DNA from 3 places in the Psychrobacillus sp. NPDC093200 genome. Region 1 is predicted to be linked to each of the others. Evidence: riboswitches for the same ligand, from Rfam matches in the RefSeq annotation. Region 1 holds a riboswitch; each other region holds the start of a gene.
The links. A riboswitch is a leader RNA that binds a small molecule or an ion and turns the genes downstream of it on or off. The one in region 1 is predicted to bind lysine.
Positions count from the first base shown of each region.

Region 1 (5,168 bases):
CATTCCAAGCTTCGTTCGGTAGGAATGGATATCGTGCTTATTATCGAGAATATTCTCCCCTTGATAAATGATTTGCCCACCACTTGGCTTTTCCAACAAATTAATGCAGCGGAGAAGAGTCGATTTTCCCGATCCAGAAGAGCCAATGATGCATACAACCTCGCCTTTTTTAACAGAGAAATCGATATCTTTTAATACTTCATGTGCTCCAAAGGATTTGCTTAAATGTTGAATTTCAATTACTTTTTCCATAGTTGCTCCTCCTTTGCTTACTGATTTTCATGTGGACCTTTTGGTAGGACTGCCATTTGCATCGGTTGACCAATGACTGTATAGTTTTCAGGTCCATCCAATTTCTTCTCAAAATGACGTAATATCAAGGTAACAGCAAATGTCATGATGAAATACAAGATACAAGCTACAAAAAATGACTCAAAATATCTAAAGTTATTTCCTGCAACTGATTTTGTTTGGAAATACAGCTCAGTGACTCCGATTACATTCAACACAGAGGTATCCTTAATATTAATGATAAATTGGTTACCTGTTGCAGGAAGTATATTGCGGATAACTTGAGGTAACACAATATGAAGCATCGTTTGAATATGCGTCATCCCTATTGCTTGAGAGGCTTCAAATTGACCCTTGTCTATGGAAATAACTCCGCCTCGAACAATCTCCGCCATATAAGCACCCGTGTTTATAGAAACAATGAAAATAGCAGCGAGTAGACGATCCATGTCTAAGCCAAAGGCCAATGAGGAGCCGTAAAAAATAACCATTGCTTGTACTATCATTGGTGTGCCACGGAAAAACTCTATATAAATAGAGAGCATTAAGTTAACCAGCTTAAGAAAGTATCTTTTAATCCCCTTTTCCGGCATAGGAACAGTTCTTATAACTCCTGCCAGCAAACCGATGATAGCTCCGAAGATAGTTCCAATAATGGATATTAAGAGGGTTACTCCGGCTCCTCGTAAAAACATTGGCCAATTATTTGTAATGATGGATATAATCCATTCTAAACTCATAGTCTTCCTCCTTACATACTAGCTGACCCATAAACACACTTTCCAAGGAAAGTCAGTAAATGCTGTAAATAATGAAACGGCTGCAAAATAGTAGCAGCCGTTGTTATATGCTTATTCTGCAGCTGGTTGATTTAAAATAGCATTGTCCATAATTTCTTGTCGCTCTTCTTCTGAGATTCCTGCTAAAATTTTATTGATTTTGTCTGTTAAGTCACTTTCCTTTTTCAATCCTACTGCAACGGCTGTTTCCTCTTCATCTGCCACGAATCCTTCTGTAAATTCGATCATTACAAATTTATCATTTGCTGATGAAGCACTAATCCCTTCTGGACGTTCAGATACATAGCCGTCAATCATTCCAGATTCTAGTGCCACACGCATTGCAGGGAAATTATCTGATGCCGGTTGTTTTTTTACTCCTTCAATTTGGTCAATAACCCCGTAGTGAGAAGTATTTAATTGGCCAGTAATTTTCGCACCCTTAAAGTCTTGAATGGAGGTAGCATTTTCAAATGTCCCGCCCTTTTTTACCACCATAACAAAGTTGGAAGTATAATAGTTTTCGGAGAAATCAATTGTTTTTTTACGCTCTGCAGTTGGTGACATCCCTGCAATAATTGCATCAATTTTGCCGGATGTTAGGGCTGGAACTAAACCGTCCCATTCCGTTTTAACAACAACGAGCTCTTTACCTAAGCCCTCAGCTATTTTTTTAGCAATTTCTACATCGTAACCACCAGCATATTCTGCATTACCGTCAATTTTTACGCCACCATTTTTGTCATCCATTTGAGTCCAGTTAAATGGTGCATATCCTGCCTCTAAACCTACTGTAAAAGTATCTTGATCAGAAGCTGATCCAACGCTTTCTTCCTCTTTTGTTCCACAAGCTGCAAGCAGTAAAATGGTTGATAATAATAATGTTAAAGTGAATAGACTTTTTTTCATCTCTATTAATCTCCTTTTTTAAATTAGTATATGTATGCATGCATACAAAAAGGACAACCGTACAAAAAAAGACCTGAGATAGACTCAGGTCATATATGTATGGTTGCCCTAAATCCTCTACTTTTCCCCATGAGATAGCACACCATTATAAACCGGGACGTTTATAACGGACAGTCCTGCAATTATTCACTGCAGACCCAGCATGTAATAATGAGTTTATTACAAACTTCGGCGACATTTCCTTCTCCCTAGCATCACAGCTACTCAAGCTCCACTAAGGACTGTTAAATATCGCGCCTCTACCTCACTTCTATAAAGCGAGGTTATATTCAATTATTGTTCATAGTCTACAACAGAGATTTTCATCTGTCAACATCTGTTCTATTGATTAAACCAAATATTACTATTATTAGATTGTAATCTCTTTAGAATTATTTCATTACCCATTTTTAAAAAAAGCTAATAATCCGAGGAATTGCTAAGAAAAGTCTGCTAAAGTAAACGCATTTTCAACTTTATCAGACTTTTTCTTTTTCCCTTTGGGCATAGGTTCCGAGGGGGAGCGATAAGCCATCACCGTCGCTTGCGCATCTTTTATGAGGTCTTATCTGTCTCAGTCGTCCCACAAGAGGCGCCGCCTGCCGCTCCAATCATAAGTTTTATAGTAAAGAGAAAGGAATATAGATAAAACTAACTCATTTATTTAAAGCTATTAATAAAATACTTTTCACTTTGACTATTTGATTAACAAATGATGGTTGATTTCCGCTCTCAACGGACGCTTTCCGTGGGGTGAGGATAAGCCATCACTGTCGTTTGTGATGTCTTATCTGTCTCACTCATCCAACCGGAGTCGCCGCCTGCCGCTCCAATCAAATAAAGCCCGCTTTAAAAGCCTCCATATACATTCTAGGATCTCTTAGACCATTCGTTGATTGGTTGAAGCCCCTTTCTAGGAGAATTTCCATTTTGAACGGGAAGAAAAATGTTTCACATGAAACTTTATATTATAAAAAAACATGAGATAAGCTGGTTTCACATTACATGCGACAGTATGGCTTATCGCTATACTCCACAGAAAGAATTCGTTTAAAGCGCAACTTTAGCTATTTATCATTTACGCTTTTCATTTTTCTCATCTTATCGGATAACTGCAAAAAAAGAGCGCAAATGACTTGGCTACTACCTTCATTTGCACCCTTTTTACTTATTTTTGTATAAACATTTGTGTCCAGTAGTTACCGTCTTTTACATAACCTACACCAATATGAGTATAGTTTTTGTTTAAGATATTCGCCCTATGACCTTCACTGTTCATCCAAGCATCTACTACTGCTGAGGCTGTTTTTTGACCCATAGCAATATTTTCTCCTGCAGATTTATAGCTTATACCAAAATTCTTCATCATTGTAAATGGAGTTCCATAGACAGGACTAGTGTGACTAAAATAGTTTTTATCGTGCATATCCTGTGATTTATATTGCGCTACTCTTCCAAGCTCCCAATCGTATTTTAATGCTGAAAGACCCGCGTTTGCTCTTTCCACATTTACAAGTTTAATTACTTCTTGTTCTATACTATAAGAATCGTTTGAAGGGACATTGATTTTTTGACCTGGATAAATAAGGTCCGCATTTTCTAATTGAGGATTTTCCTTGATTAATTCTGAAACACCTGTTTGTGTCTTCACAGCAATTTTCCATAAAGAGTCTCCTGAAACTACTGTATAGGAATTAGCTGCAAATGTAGTGATAGGCATTAATAACGTTAGTGTTAGTAGTCCTACAATTGCTACTTTTATTTTTTTAAACAATTTAATCTTCCTTTCCTTTTTTAACTCTACTAATATAGTAAATTAAAAAAAGAATGGAAATCATCCCTTAATAATTGGATGCAATTTTACAGGTATATTACAAAGGAAATGAATAGAGAACCGAAGCTCGCTATTAAGCGAATTCACGCTTGTTTAAAGGTAATATTTTTGAAATATTCAAGGAGGAAAATTCCTCTATAGACAAAATCTTTTCCGATTATCCCTTCTTTACTCGAACTGACCATTCTGCTCTCCTATACAACTACCAAGGATTATACTATATTAAAAGTGGGTGATTATATGAATATTAGGAAATATTTAAATAACGAGCGTTTTGTCATAGGAACGACAATGAAAGACGTTACTGCTTTAGAAGAGAATAACATGGCTTTACACGTTTGTGAAAATCCAAAGAATATATTGGAAAATCGTAAGAGACTGGCGGAGCAACTCCAATGTGATTTGGATGATTTTGTTTGCGCCAATCAGACACATAGCGCCAATTTCCATAAGGTAACTGCAGCTGATAAGGGGCGTGGAGCAAGGCTGTTAGATACTGCCATTAAGGATACAGATGCTCTTTATACATTTGAACCAGATCTTTTGTTATGTAGTTTTACAGCAGATTGCGTCCCTGTCATTTTCTACAATGAAAAAAATAATCTGGTGGGAGTAGTACACTCTGGCTGGCAAGGAACGGTCAAGGAAATTACAAGGAAGCTGTTTGAGTATTTAAAACAACACGAACACTGTAATCCAAATGACTTTCATGTACAAATCGGCTCTGCACTTAGCCAAGAAAAATTTGAGGTAGATGAAGATGTCTATAAAAAGTTTAAAGATTTAGGCTATGCGAACGACTTTATGTACTATAAAAATGAAACTGGTAAATTTCATATCGATAACCAGCTCACCGTCCAAAAGCAATGTGAGCTTGCTGGTATTCCACTTGAACGTATTTCAATCGATCGAACATGCACATTTTTAAACCCTGGTGGTTTCTCTCATCGAGAAGACAGAAATACAGGTAGACATTTAAGTTTTATCATGCGGAATAAATAACCTTTAAAACACATCACTAATTGAGCTGATGTGTTTTTTTTATTGAAGACATCCATTTGAATAAAATTTCTTTATATATTACTTTAAATTTCTTTTTGGCTGGGGGAAGTCTATCTTTTTTGGAGCTACTAGAGAACACTAACATTACTTCACCATTTGAGAACGATAGTATAGAGAATGCTTTACTTTTTGTTGAAAAATGGTTAATAAAAAAAGGTTATTTCATATAAATTATAAAATAGCCTGATTCCCCTTTTGAGGAATCGGGCTATTTGCTTTTTAAGTAAAATATTCAAATTTAGCATTAGGAAAAA
Region 1 covers NZ_JBNNVC010000005.1:133,366-138,533, forward strand. The annotation lists gene ACQKNZ_RS17470 (ATP-binding cassette domain-containing protein) at 1-252, opposite strand, end outside; gene ACQKNZ_RS17475 (amino acid ABC transporter permease) at 270-1,031, opposite strand; gene ACQKNZ_RS17480 (transporter substrate-binding domain-containing protein) at 1,143-1,979, opposite strand; lysine riboswitch at 2,107-2,289, opposite strand; gene safA (SafA/ExsA family spore coat assembly protein) at 3,187-3,792, opposite strand; gene pgeF (peptidoglycan editing factor PgeF) at 4,093-4,854, shown strand; gene splB (spore photoproduct lyase) at 5,134-5,168, opposite strand, start outside.

Region 2 (5,168 bases), on a different contig from region 1:
CTCTTGTACACACAGCTCCTAAAATCATGAATGTCGCAGTACGTCGCGATCCCCAGCATTCATGAATGTTTGGACATCTTGCTTCTTCACAAACTGTATTTAAATTATTTTCACGCATTAATTTTTTTAAGCCTTTATAATCCTCATTGGTATTTAACTTTATTTTTAGCCAGTCAGGCTTGCGTTCATGCTGTTCTTTTGGTGGTTTACACGCTGTCACGATTCCATACCCCATTCCCATTAATCTGACTTTACTGATGTCAATGTACCATATTATTAGAATTCAAACAACCTTCTAAAATCAACGGGCAGAACTATTGAACCACTCTTTTGCTTCTAATCGACCAAAAGGCAAACAACAAAACAATTATAATTATAACTGTTATTAACCCTATCAAGACAGAGCTTGTTAAGCCTAGTACCAAGTAACCTACTGCTGCAATAATTGCGCTAATAATAGCATAGGGCAGCTGAGTCATTACGTGGTCAATTACATTAACACCTGCTCCTGTGGCAGACATAATAGTCGTATCGGAGATTGGTGAGCAATGGTCTCCAAAAACTGCTCCTGCTAAAACAGCAGCTAAGACTGGAAGCAATAATTGAGGCTCAATCGCCATGATGATACTCGCTCCAATAGGAAGTAAGATTCCAAAAGAACCCCAAGATGATCCAGTTGCAAAAGCCATAAATGCTGTTAACACGAACATTAATACAGGTATCACACCTACTGGTACATTGTTTTCCGTAACTAAAGTAGCTAAAAATGCTCCAGTTTCTAAAGCTGTGATTAAATAAGACAACGACCAAGCAAACACTAATATCAAAATAGCTGGAAGCATAGATTTAACACCTGTGCATATGGCTTTCCACACGTAAGTCATGTTTGCCTCTGGGTTCGTTTTAAATTGGCGTATATATAAAATCATTGCGATTATACTAGCTGTCAGTCCCCCTATAAATAACGAAAGAGGTACATCTGTATGTTCAAAGATTATAAAAATGTCTAAAACTTTTCCTGAAAGGCTATAACCCGTCCAAAACATACTTCCTAAAGTGACAACCACTAAAGAAATAATAGGAAGTAATAAATCAATCACCTTACCATAATTATTTTCCGGGAAATCACCCTCTAAATCTCCAGGATTTGTTTTCTCCGGGTCAAAAAGTACGCCTGTATCCATCGCTCGTCTTTCATGCTTTTTCATCTCAAACAAATCAAAGTCAGTCCATGCTGTAAAAAAGACCAATGCTAATGTTGCGATTACATAGAAGTTCATCGGTGCCATTAACACAAATGCCTCCAGCGGTGTATAATCAGTCACCGCATGTGTAGCAAAAATTACACCAAGCTGACTGATTAGGAAAGCTCCCCAACTAGAGACTGGAGACACTACACAAACTGGTGCAGAGGTGGAATCGATAAAATAAGCAAGCTTTGCACGAGAAACTTTATGAGAGTCTGTAATAGGTCTAGCGATTTGCCCAACTGCTAATGCATTAAAATAATCATCCACAAAAATGATAATCCCCAAAAAAGCAGTTAAAAGTTTAGATCCTCTTTTTGTTTTGATTCTTTTGATAGCCCAAGCAGCAAATGCTGTGCTACCACCGGAAAGACTAACGAAAGCTGTTACTACTCCTAATAATAATATAAAAGCTAAAATATATATGTTATATACGTTTAACCCACCATCCCAAAAGGATACTTTAAATGAGTCCCATAATAAAAGAAAAGATTGTACTGGGTTAAAATTCTCTACAAGTAATGCGGCGGAAAGAATCCCCGCTCCCAATGAAAGTAAAACTCTTTTAGTCACTAAAACCATAATAATTGCCAATAATGGTGGCACTAACGAAAAAATAGTATTCTCCAAAACTGTTCCTCCTTAAAAATCGAAAAGCCAACCTATAAATATATATAGGTTGGCTTGATTATGAACTATAAGTTAAATACTTACTTCATTTGTAGCTCCCCATCTATACTTAAGTATAAATGACAGTGTTATTTTTATTCAAAATAACCCCAACTAAGTATCCTATGACTATTAATACTTAGCTTCGGCAAAGCTTCCTTTCATCTACGATCAACGGTGTCAACCTCCTGTAAATTACTCTTAAGCCTCGCAGCCTCTACCTATTCATTATTCATTTCTTTCTATTCTAACAGGCTTTTATAAAAACCGCCTTTTTTTTAATCTTCCGGCAATGGTATTGGTACCTCCACTGATGGAGCAGCAGACCCATCTCCTCCGGTATAAATATGAGGCACCTGTCCCTGTACTAAGCCCATTGCAACAGGGATATTTTGTTCAACTACACTCATTTTGCTCGCAAGTGGCACAATGATTTGTACATTTACTTTAATATGGATACTAATTTCTACATAAGCATTATTTATCCCAAACTCTGTTATGGTCGGCACTACATTGGACTGAACATTACCTATTACATGGAAACGAATTGGGATTTTAGGCCCTAAGTTTCCGATTAGAGGTATATTTGTAGCCTGCCCCATCGGCACAAAGAATACTACCCCACCTTGATCTTCCATTGTATGTTTATCATATTCAATATCATCCAAGTAGGGAAGACTAGAAAGATTTCCTTTTTCTGCCTGTTCCAAATGAGATTGCACTAAACTATTTGTATCAGAAAGTACTCGGTTGATAATCTCCGTATTAAACTTAGTCGTCACCATATTTTTACTATCTGAAGGAACTTCTTCAATAATATCGTTTACGTCTAACACATTTGCCGTACGTGAATTAATCGCTTTACTAATTACCATAGAGGCAATCTTATTAGTTTGTACTTCTGCATAATCTAAATAAGTTGGAGTCAGTTGGGCATTTATGTAATAAAACACCCAAGCTACCGACAAGAGAAAGCATGTCAAAAAGATAGCTAATTTACGTTGAGTGCTAAAAAATATAAAACGTTTCTTCTTTTTTCGATAAAACAACGAAAAAACCTCCTCATTACTTTTATGTAACAAGAAGGTCTTTTATGCCCTGCACTTATGCTCTTCCTTTATTCCGTACCATTTCACAACGTCTCGAATCGTTTCTGGCATAATATATTGTTTTTTTGCTGTTTTAAAGGAAGGAAAGAAATATCCAAATGTGAACATATCCAAAGTTGCCAGCCGGTAGGTGTCCTGGATAAGTAACGGACTTCCCTGTATGAAGATAACACCATCTTCTCTTTCAACTATTTGTTCAAATAATACATTACCTAAGAATTTACCACGAAAGCCTAGTCCTTTTACTTCGAGGTGAGGCCATTTATCATTTTTTGATTGCTCAATGATCTCTAGCAAATCTGCTCCACTTAATGTAATGATACAAGGATTAATAGGATGTGGAAGACATTGATGTAAGTCTCCAGCAGTTACAGGTCCCTCTGGTAAATCTTTTAAAAATATACCCGCTGGGAACATTGCACAATCAGCACCTGTATATTCGAGCAACCCTTTCCCAAAAAATTTAGCGAGCTCAGATTCATGAAACCATTCTTTTTCAAGCTTTACTGGATTATTAAATACAGTATGAGAAAGCTGGGCTTTTCCTTCATACTCCCAACGACTTTGGAGTTTGCTTGCATATTCAGGTACGGGTAGCTCGTCGGTCGGATATACCTTAGCCTCTTTTGAAACAATCTTCTTGCTAATATGATCAAATTCTAATATTACACGTCCAATATACATACCAAATTTGCCTGTAGCAGCCTGCAAAGTGTTCCCTAACCATTTCCCCTCCTCGAACAAATGATGGGTGTGAGCGCCTAAAATAAGATCCAATGAGGGTATTTGTTCAATCAGAATTTCATCCTGTGATTTTCCCAAATGTGACATACATATTAGAATATCTACTTGTGAGGAAATTTCCTTACACACATTTTTTAATCGTGGTATAGGGTCCTGTACATGCCAGCCAAGTTTTTCATAGTAAACGCCATAATCTGCCGTGGCAGCAACAATTCCAATTTTAATGCCAGAGGGGGTTTGATGAATTTTGTAAGGCTTTACCCAATTAGGAATCTCTCCATCCAAGTTAGTAAAATTTGAAACAATTACTTCAAAATTTGCTTCTGTATATAAAGAGTCTAATTCCTCATGACTAAGCGTTATCCCTTCGTTATTACCAATTGTCACATAGTCATACTTTGCCTCGTTTAAAAGCTTTACATTGCCCTTCCCCAGAGTTCCTTCTGTATAAATATTGGAGCGATCCACGTGATCCCCAATATCTAAAATAAGATAGGAATCCTTCTTTTCATGCATCTTTCTTTTATTTGAAAGAAAGTGATGGATTGAAGGCCAATTTTCCAAATGACTGTGCAAGTCATTTGTATGATAAATATAAATCGTTTCTTTCACCCTCTCCACCTCTTTCATATGTTTTAACCATTTTATAATTTTCTTTTAAAATAGCCCATCAATAATGGAGCGGATTCCAAGTAACAGTAACACTATCCGTAAGGCAGTTACTAGTGTTTCCGAGTTCAACTTTTTGTTCAGCTTTGCACCAATCTTCGCACCAATATATGCAGCAGGGATAACGGGTATGGTATATAGCCATGGAACATTTCCTAATGATATATGGGTTGCCGAATTGACAATAGACGATAAAAACACCATAAACATGGAAGTACCCACTGCAACATGTGGAGGAAAAAGAAATAACAAAATCATAGCAGGTACAATCATCGATCCTCCACCGATTCCAAATAACCCTGAGGCAAAGCCAATTACAAACGTTAAGGAAACGGCAAACCAAATCGGAAAACCATATACATATGTATTTTCTCCATCCTTAAACGTCCGCTGCTTACCATGATTAACAAACCATTGAACCGGCTTCAAATACTTACGAACAAGCAATAGAATAGATAGGGCAACGAGTAATATACCAAAGTATAGGTTAAATGACGGGAGATCTAATCCTTTATTAACCCAAGCACCTAAAATAGTACCCGGAATACTGCCAATAAAAAATATAAATCCACTTCTAAAATCTACTGTTTTAGACTTCATATAGGATAGAGTAGAAGACAGGCCAATAAAGATCATCATGACAACCGAAAGACCCACCACACTTTGTGGTGTAATATTTGGTATCAAATCAAGCGTAGTACCAAGAAAAAGTACTGCGGGCACTAAAATA
Region 2 covers NZ_JBNNVC010000003.1:43,866-49,033, forward strand. The annotation lists gene lipA (lipoyl synthase) at 1-220, opposite strand, end outside; gene ACQKNZ_RS13770 (Na+/H+ antiporter NhaC family protein) at 315-1,877, opposite strand; lysine riboswitch at 1,962-2,144, opposite strand; gene yunB (sporulation protein YunB) at 2,195-2,965, opposite strand; gene ACQKNZ_RS13780 (bifunctional UDP-sugar hydrolase/5'-nucleotidase) at 3,008-4,381, opposite strand; gene ACQKNZ_RS13785 (sulfite exporter TauE/SafE family protein) at 4,427-5,168, opposite strand, start outside.
Region 2: linked by a shared signal. The riboswitch ahead of ACQKNZ_RS13770 (Na+/H+ antiporter NhaC family protein) and the one ahead of ACQKNZ_RS17480 (transporter substrate-binding domain-containing protein) in region 1 are both predicted to bind lysine.

Region 3 (5,168 bases), on a different contig from region 1:
TAATTCATGCGGGTCCTTATGTGAAAGATCTAGATAAACCATGTTTTCACCATTAATACCTAATTTTTGGTTTACACAAACATCAAAGATTTCACGAGTCGCAATATCACGTGGTACTAGGTTACCATATGCAGGATATTTCTCTTCTAGGAAGTACCATGGTTTGCCGTCTTTGTATGTCCAAATACGTCCACCCTCACCACGAGCTGATTCTGACATCAGACGTAGTTTATCATCTCCAGGGATTGCAGTTGGGTGAATTTGAATGAATTCCCCGTTTGCATAGTAAGCTCCTTGTTGATATACGATACTTGCTGCAGAGCCTGTATTGATAATAGAGTTAGTTGTTTTACCGAAGATGATCCCAGGTCCACCTGTTGCCATGATTACTGCATCTCCACGGAAAGCACGGATTTCAGATGAGTTAAGGTTTTGCGCTTTAATACCGCGACAAGTACCTTCATGGTCTTTTATAATACCCAGGAATTCCCAGCCTTCGTACTTCGTTACTAATCCTTCTACTTCATAACGACGAACTTGCTCATCAAGCGCATAAAGTAATTGTTGACCAGTTGTTGCACCAGCAAATGCTGTACGGTGCATTAAAGTTCCTCCAAAACGACGGAAGTCCAATAAGCCCTCTGGAGTACGGTTGAACATAACACCCATACGGTCAAATAAATGGATGATTCCTGGAGCGGCATCAGCCATTGCCTTAACTGGGGGTTGGTTTGCTAAAAAGTCTCCACCATATACAGTATCATCTAAATGCACTGCAGGTGAATCACCTTCACCTTTTGTATTTACAGCTCCGTTAATACCGCCTTGAGCACAAACAGAGTGTGAGCGTTTAACAGGAACTAATGAGAATAGATCTACTTGTGTGCCTTCTTCAGCAGCTTTCATTGTTGCCATTAAGCCAGCTAATCCACCGCCGACAACAATAAGTTTACTTTTTGCCATGCTATTTCACTCCTTAAATTTATAGTAGCTTAGGTGTAGAAGGGTCTTATACGAATGCTAAAAGTGCTTGTACACCAACTACAGATAACGCTAAGAAGATTACTAATGTTACATAAGTTGAAATTCTTTGAGATTTTGGTGATTGTGTAATTCCCCAGCTTATAAGGAATGACCAAATACCGTTAGCTAAGTGGAATGTAGCTGAAACTACCCCAACAATATAAAACGCTAACATCCAAGGATTCGATAAGATTTCATTCATCATATTGAAGTTAACTTCTTTTGCACCAATTGCTTTTTGGAAACGTGTTTCAAAAATGTGCCATGCAATAAACACCACTAGGAAAATACCTGTGAATCGTTGTAAAATAAATAACCAGTTTCTTAATGTGCCATATCTATTTGGATTATACTTAACAGTAAATGCAATATAGATACCATAAAATGCATGGAATAATAAAGGAATATAAATTACGAAAATTTCCAGCAATAGCACAAATGGAAGGCTTTCCATAAAATGAGTAGCTTTGTTAAAAGCCTCTTCTCCTCTTGTAGCAAAATGGTTAACTACTAAATGTTGCGTCAAAAATAATCCGACTGGAATAATCCCTAGTAAAGAATGTAATCGACGCATGTAAAATTCGCGATCTTTCGACAAAACAGTAACCCCCCTCAGATTTCCAATTAGCGATGATTAAATTATTGTAATAGAACAATAAATCATCACATGTTCACACCTTCTTGTTACGAATTTATGACATATCCATTGTACTCTCATCATTTTGGAGCGTCAAGGTATGTTTCTTTATTTTATTCATCTTTCAGACACATTTCCCTATAATGATTAGATTAACTTTTCACAAAGTATTCCATCCCCGAGAAAAATTTTATGTTAAAATAGATTCATAGTTTTTTATTTACATTTTCTTTTAGAAAGAAGGGTTGCTACTTGAATGAAAAAGAACATTCACATGTAACTTCCTTTGGATACGAAATAATAAGAGATCACGTGCTTGCTTCTATTCTCGGAAAACATGAAAAAGATATTTTATACTGGGCAGGTAAAGACCTCGCTCGTAAATTTCCTCTCTATTCAATGGAAGAAGCCATCTCTTTCTTCCAAGAAGCTGGTTGGGGAAAGCTTGAATTAGAAAAAACTTCGAAGGATTCGGCTCATTACATATTAGAAACCTTTAATTTGCCTCAAAGTGGGATTAACAGAAGTCATAGACTAGAGGCAGGTTTTCTTGCGGAGCAGCAACAAAAAATTGGCGGCTATGAGACCGAGTGCTATGATGAGCTTGTCAAAAAAACTGGAATGGTCACTTTTCATATAAAATGGGATTTAAAAAGTTCGCGATAAAACAGCATGTATACAAAAAAGAGGATTGTAGGTAAAACGACAATCCTCTTTAAATATAGAATTATCGGCTGATAGCCAATTCAAATTCATTATGAAGGGCATTAGCAGCTTGGATCATATTCCCCTGAGGTACTACTACAGAAACTTTAATCTCTGAGGTGCTTACCATTTTGACAGGTATGTTCTCCCTACTAAGACGGTCAAACATTTGGGCAGCAACACCTGGATTAGATACCATTCCCGATCCTACTATCGATACTTTAGCTAGGCCAACCTCAAAATCAGCAAAAGTAAAACCTAAAGTTTTTTTATTTGTTTCTAAAACCTCAATTGCTTCTGAAAGTGATTCCTTTTTGATAGAGAACGAAACTGTTGGCTTAATGCCCTCAACGATTGATTGGACAATAATGTCTACGTCTATATTATTATTAGCGAGTGTAGTGAAAATGGAAGCTAGCGAACCATTAAAAGGCACTTCATACTCTATAGTCAAACGTACTATATCTGATTCAAACGCTACCCCACGTACTACTAAATTTTTTTCCACATCTACTTCCTCCTTTAAAATTGTTCCTTCTGTTTCTTCATAGCTTGATCGTACTCTAAGTGGTATTTTATAATTTTTTGCAAACTCCACTGCTCGGGGGTGCAATACTCCAGCGCCTAAATTGGCTAACTCTAACATCTCATCATATTCCAACTGCTCTAGTTTTCTAGCATCTAATATATAACGAGGATCTGAAGTATAAATGCCATCTACGTCTGTGTAAATATCACATATTTCTGCATCTATCGCAGCTGCAATAGCGACGGCAGTAGTATCTGATCCTCCTCTTCCTAAGGTAGTGATTTCCCCCTCCAAAGAAATCCCTTGAAATCCTGCGACAATTACTACTTGATTACCATCAAGATATTCATTTATCTTGTTGCCATTTAGTTGACTGATTTTCGCATTTCTATGTACATCGTCTGTTTGGATGCCTGCTTGCCAACCTGTGAGAGATAGGGCTTCCACACCAAGTGAGTTCAATTGTATTGCAAGCAAGGACATCGTCACTTGTTCCCCTGTTGACAACAACATATCCATCTCTCTTTTTACAGGACTATCGGTGATTTTACTTGCCAACAAATTTAAATCATCAGTTGTTTTACCCATTGCAGAAACAACTACTACAATATCGTGGCCTTTTTCTTTTTCATTTTGAATCCTTTTTGCGATATTCGTTATTTTGTCGAGAGTGCCTACAGAAGTTCCGCCAAATTTCATAACAATTTTACTCATTAACCTATCTCCCCTTTTGTCTCTGTCAGGATACAATAAAAAAAGCTTTCCACAAGATTGCGGAAAGCTAACTCTTCTCATACACGGTCAAAAAACAATTGCCCATGTGAGATAGCCCTCCAGAATATATATTCTGACAATCCTGCATCTCTTAAATACAGAACCAACATAGAAAAGGAAAAGCTTTTCTATATTTCGGCGAACAACCCTTTCCTAACCCCTCAATGGATCTTTCATCCTCATGATTAGTACTATTGCAATTCGCACCTCTATCTTCACTGTTTGAATAGTGAATATTAAATTGTTTTAAAGATAACACAAGATTATTCAGAAGACAATAAATTTTTCTGAAAATGAGCAATTAGATTATCTGCTAATTTACTAGGAAGCCCAGATTCGATTAACTCTTCCTTAGATGCAGCTTGCATTCGTTTAACGGAGCCAAAATGCTTGAGTAGTAGTTTTTTTCGCTTTGGTCCGATTCCTTCTATTCCATCTAATGAAGAAGCAATAGTATGCTTCCCTCTTTGTTGACGATGGAATGTGATAGCAAAACGATGGACCTCATCTTGAATCCTTTGTAATAAATAGAATGCCTCGCTAGTTCGCTTCATAGGTATAATCATTAAGGGATCACCATAAAGCAAAGAAGAAGTTTGGTGTTTCGTATCCTTGGCTAGTCCTGCAATAGGTATATCTAAGCCCAATTCATCTTCAATAATTTCGCGAGCAGCCTCTATTTGTCCTTTACCACCATCAATAATGATAAGGTCAGGAAGTGGCAGTCTTTCTTTTAGTACTCTTGTGTATCTTCTTCGAACAACCTCGCGCATCGCTCCATAGTCATCATGCTTGGCTGCTGTTCTAGTTTTATATTTACGATAATCTTTTTTATATGCTCTGCCATCAACAAAAACTACCATGGCTGAAACTGCATCTGTCCCATGGATATGTGAATTATCAAATGCTTCGATTCTGCTTGGCATGCTAATTCCCATCAATTGACCTAATTCCTCTACAGCCCCAACTGTCCGCTCCTCTTGACGTTCGATTAAGTGAAATTTTTCTTTCAATGCAATTGAAGCATTTTTTTGAGCCAGATCTACTAAGTTCTTTTTTGCTCCCTTTTGTGGAATAATGACCTTCATTTGCAGCAGCTCAGACGCCAAATCCAAATCGGTAGTATTTGGGACGAATATTTCCTTTGGCTTGATGTGTTCAGGTTTGGCATAAAACTGGCCTAGAAACGTAAGAAACTCTTCCTCCGGGTCACGATACATCGGGAATAGCGACACATCTCTTTCTATCAGTTTACCTTGGCGCACAAAAAAGACTTGGACGCACATCCACCCTTTGTCTACTGAATATCCGAAAATATCACGGTTCGTGAAATCATTCATCGTCATTTTTTGTTTTTCCATAACTTGATCAATGTGGGCAATTTGATCGCGGTATTCCTTAGCTCGTTCAAACTCAAGCTGTTCCGCTGCAGCATTCATTTTTTCTGTCAGTTCTTTCTTGACCTTTCCATGTCCACCATTAAGGAAACTAGAGATTTCG
Region 3 covers NZ_JBNNVC010000002.1:230,805-235,972, reverse strand. The annotation lists gene sdhA (succinate dehydrogenase flavoprotein subunit) at 1-963, opposite strand, end outside; gene ACQKNZ_RS08780 (succinate dehydrogenase cytochrome b558 subunit) at 1,010-1,621, opposite strand; gene ACQKNZ_RS08775 (YslB family protein) at 1,913-2,326, shown strand; gene ACQKNZ_RS08770 (aspartate kinase) at 2,388-3,608, opposite strand; lysine riboswitch at 3,713-3,888, opposite strand; gene uvrC (excinuclease ABC subunit UvrC) at 3,932-5,168, opposite strand, start outside.
Region 3: linked by a shared signal. The riboswitch ahead of ACQKNZ_RS08770 (aspartate kinase) and the one ahead of ACQKNZ_RS17480 (transporter substrate-binding domain-containing protein) in region 1 are both predicted to bind lysine.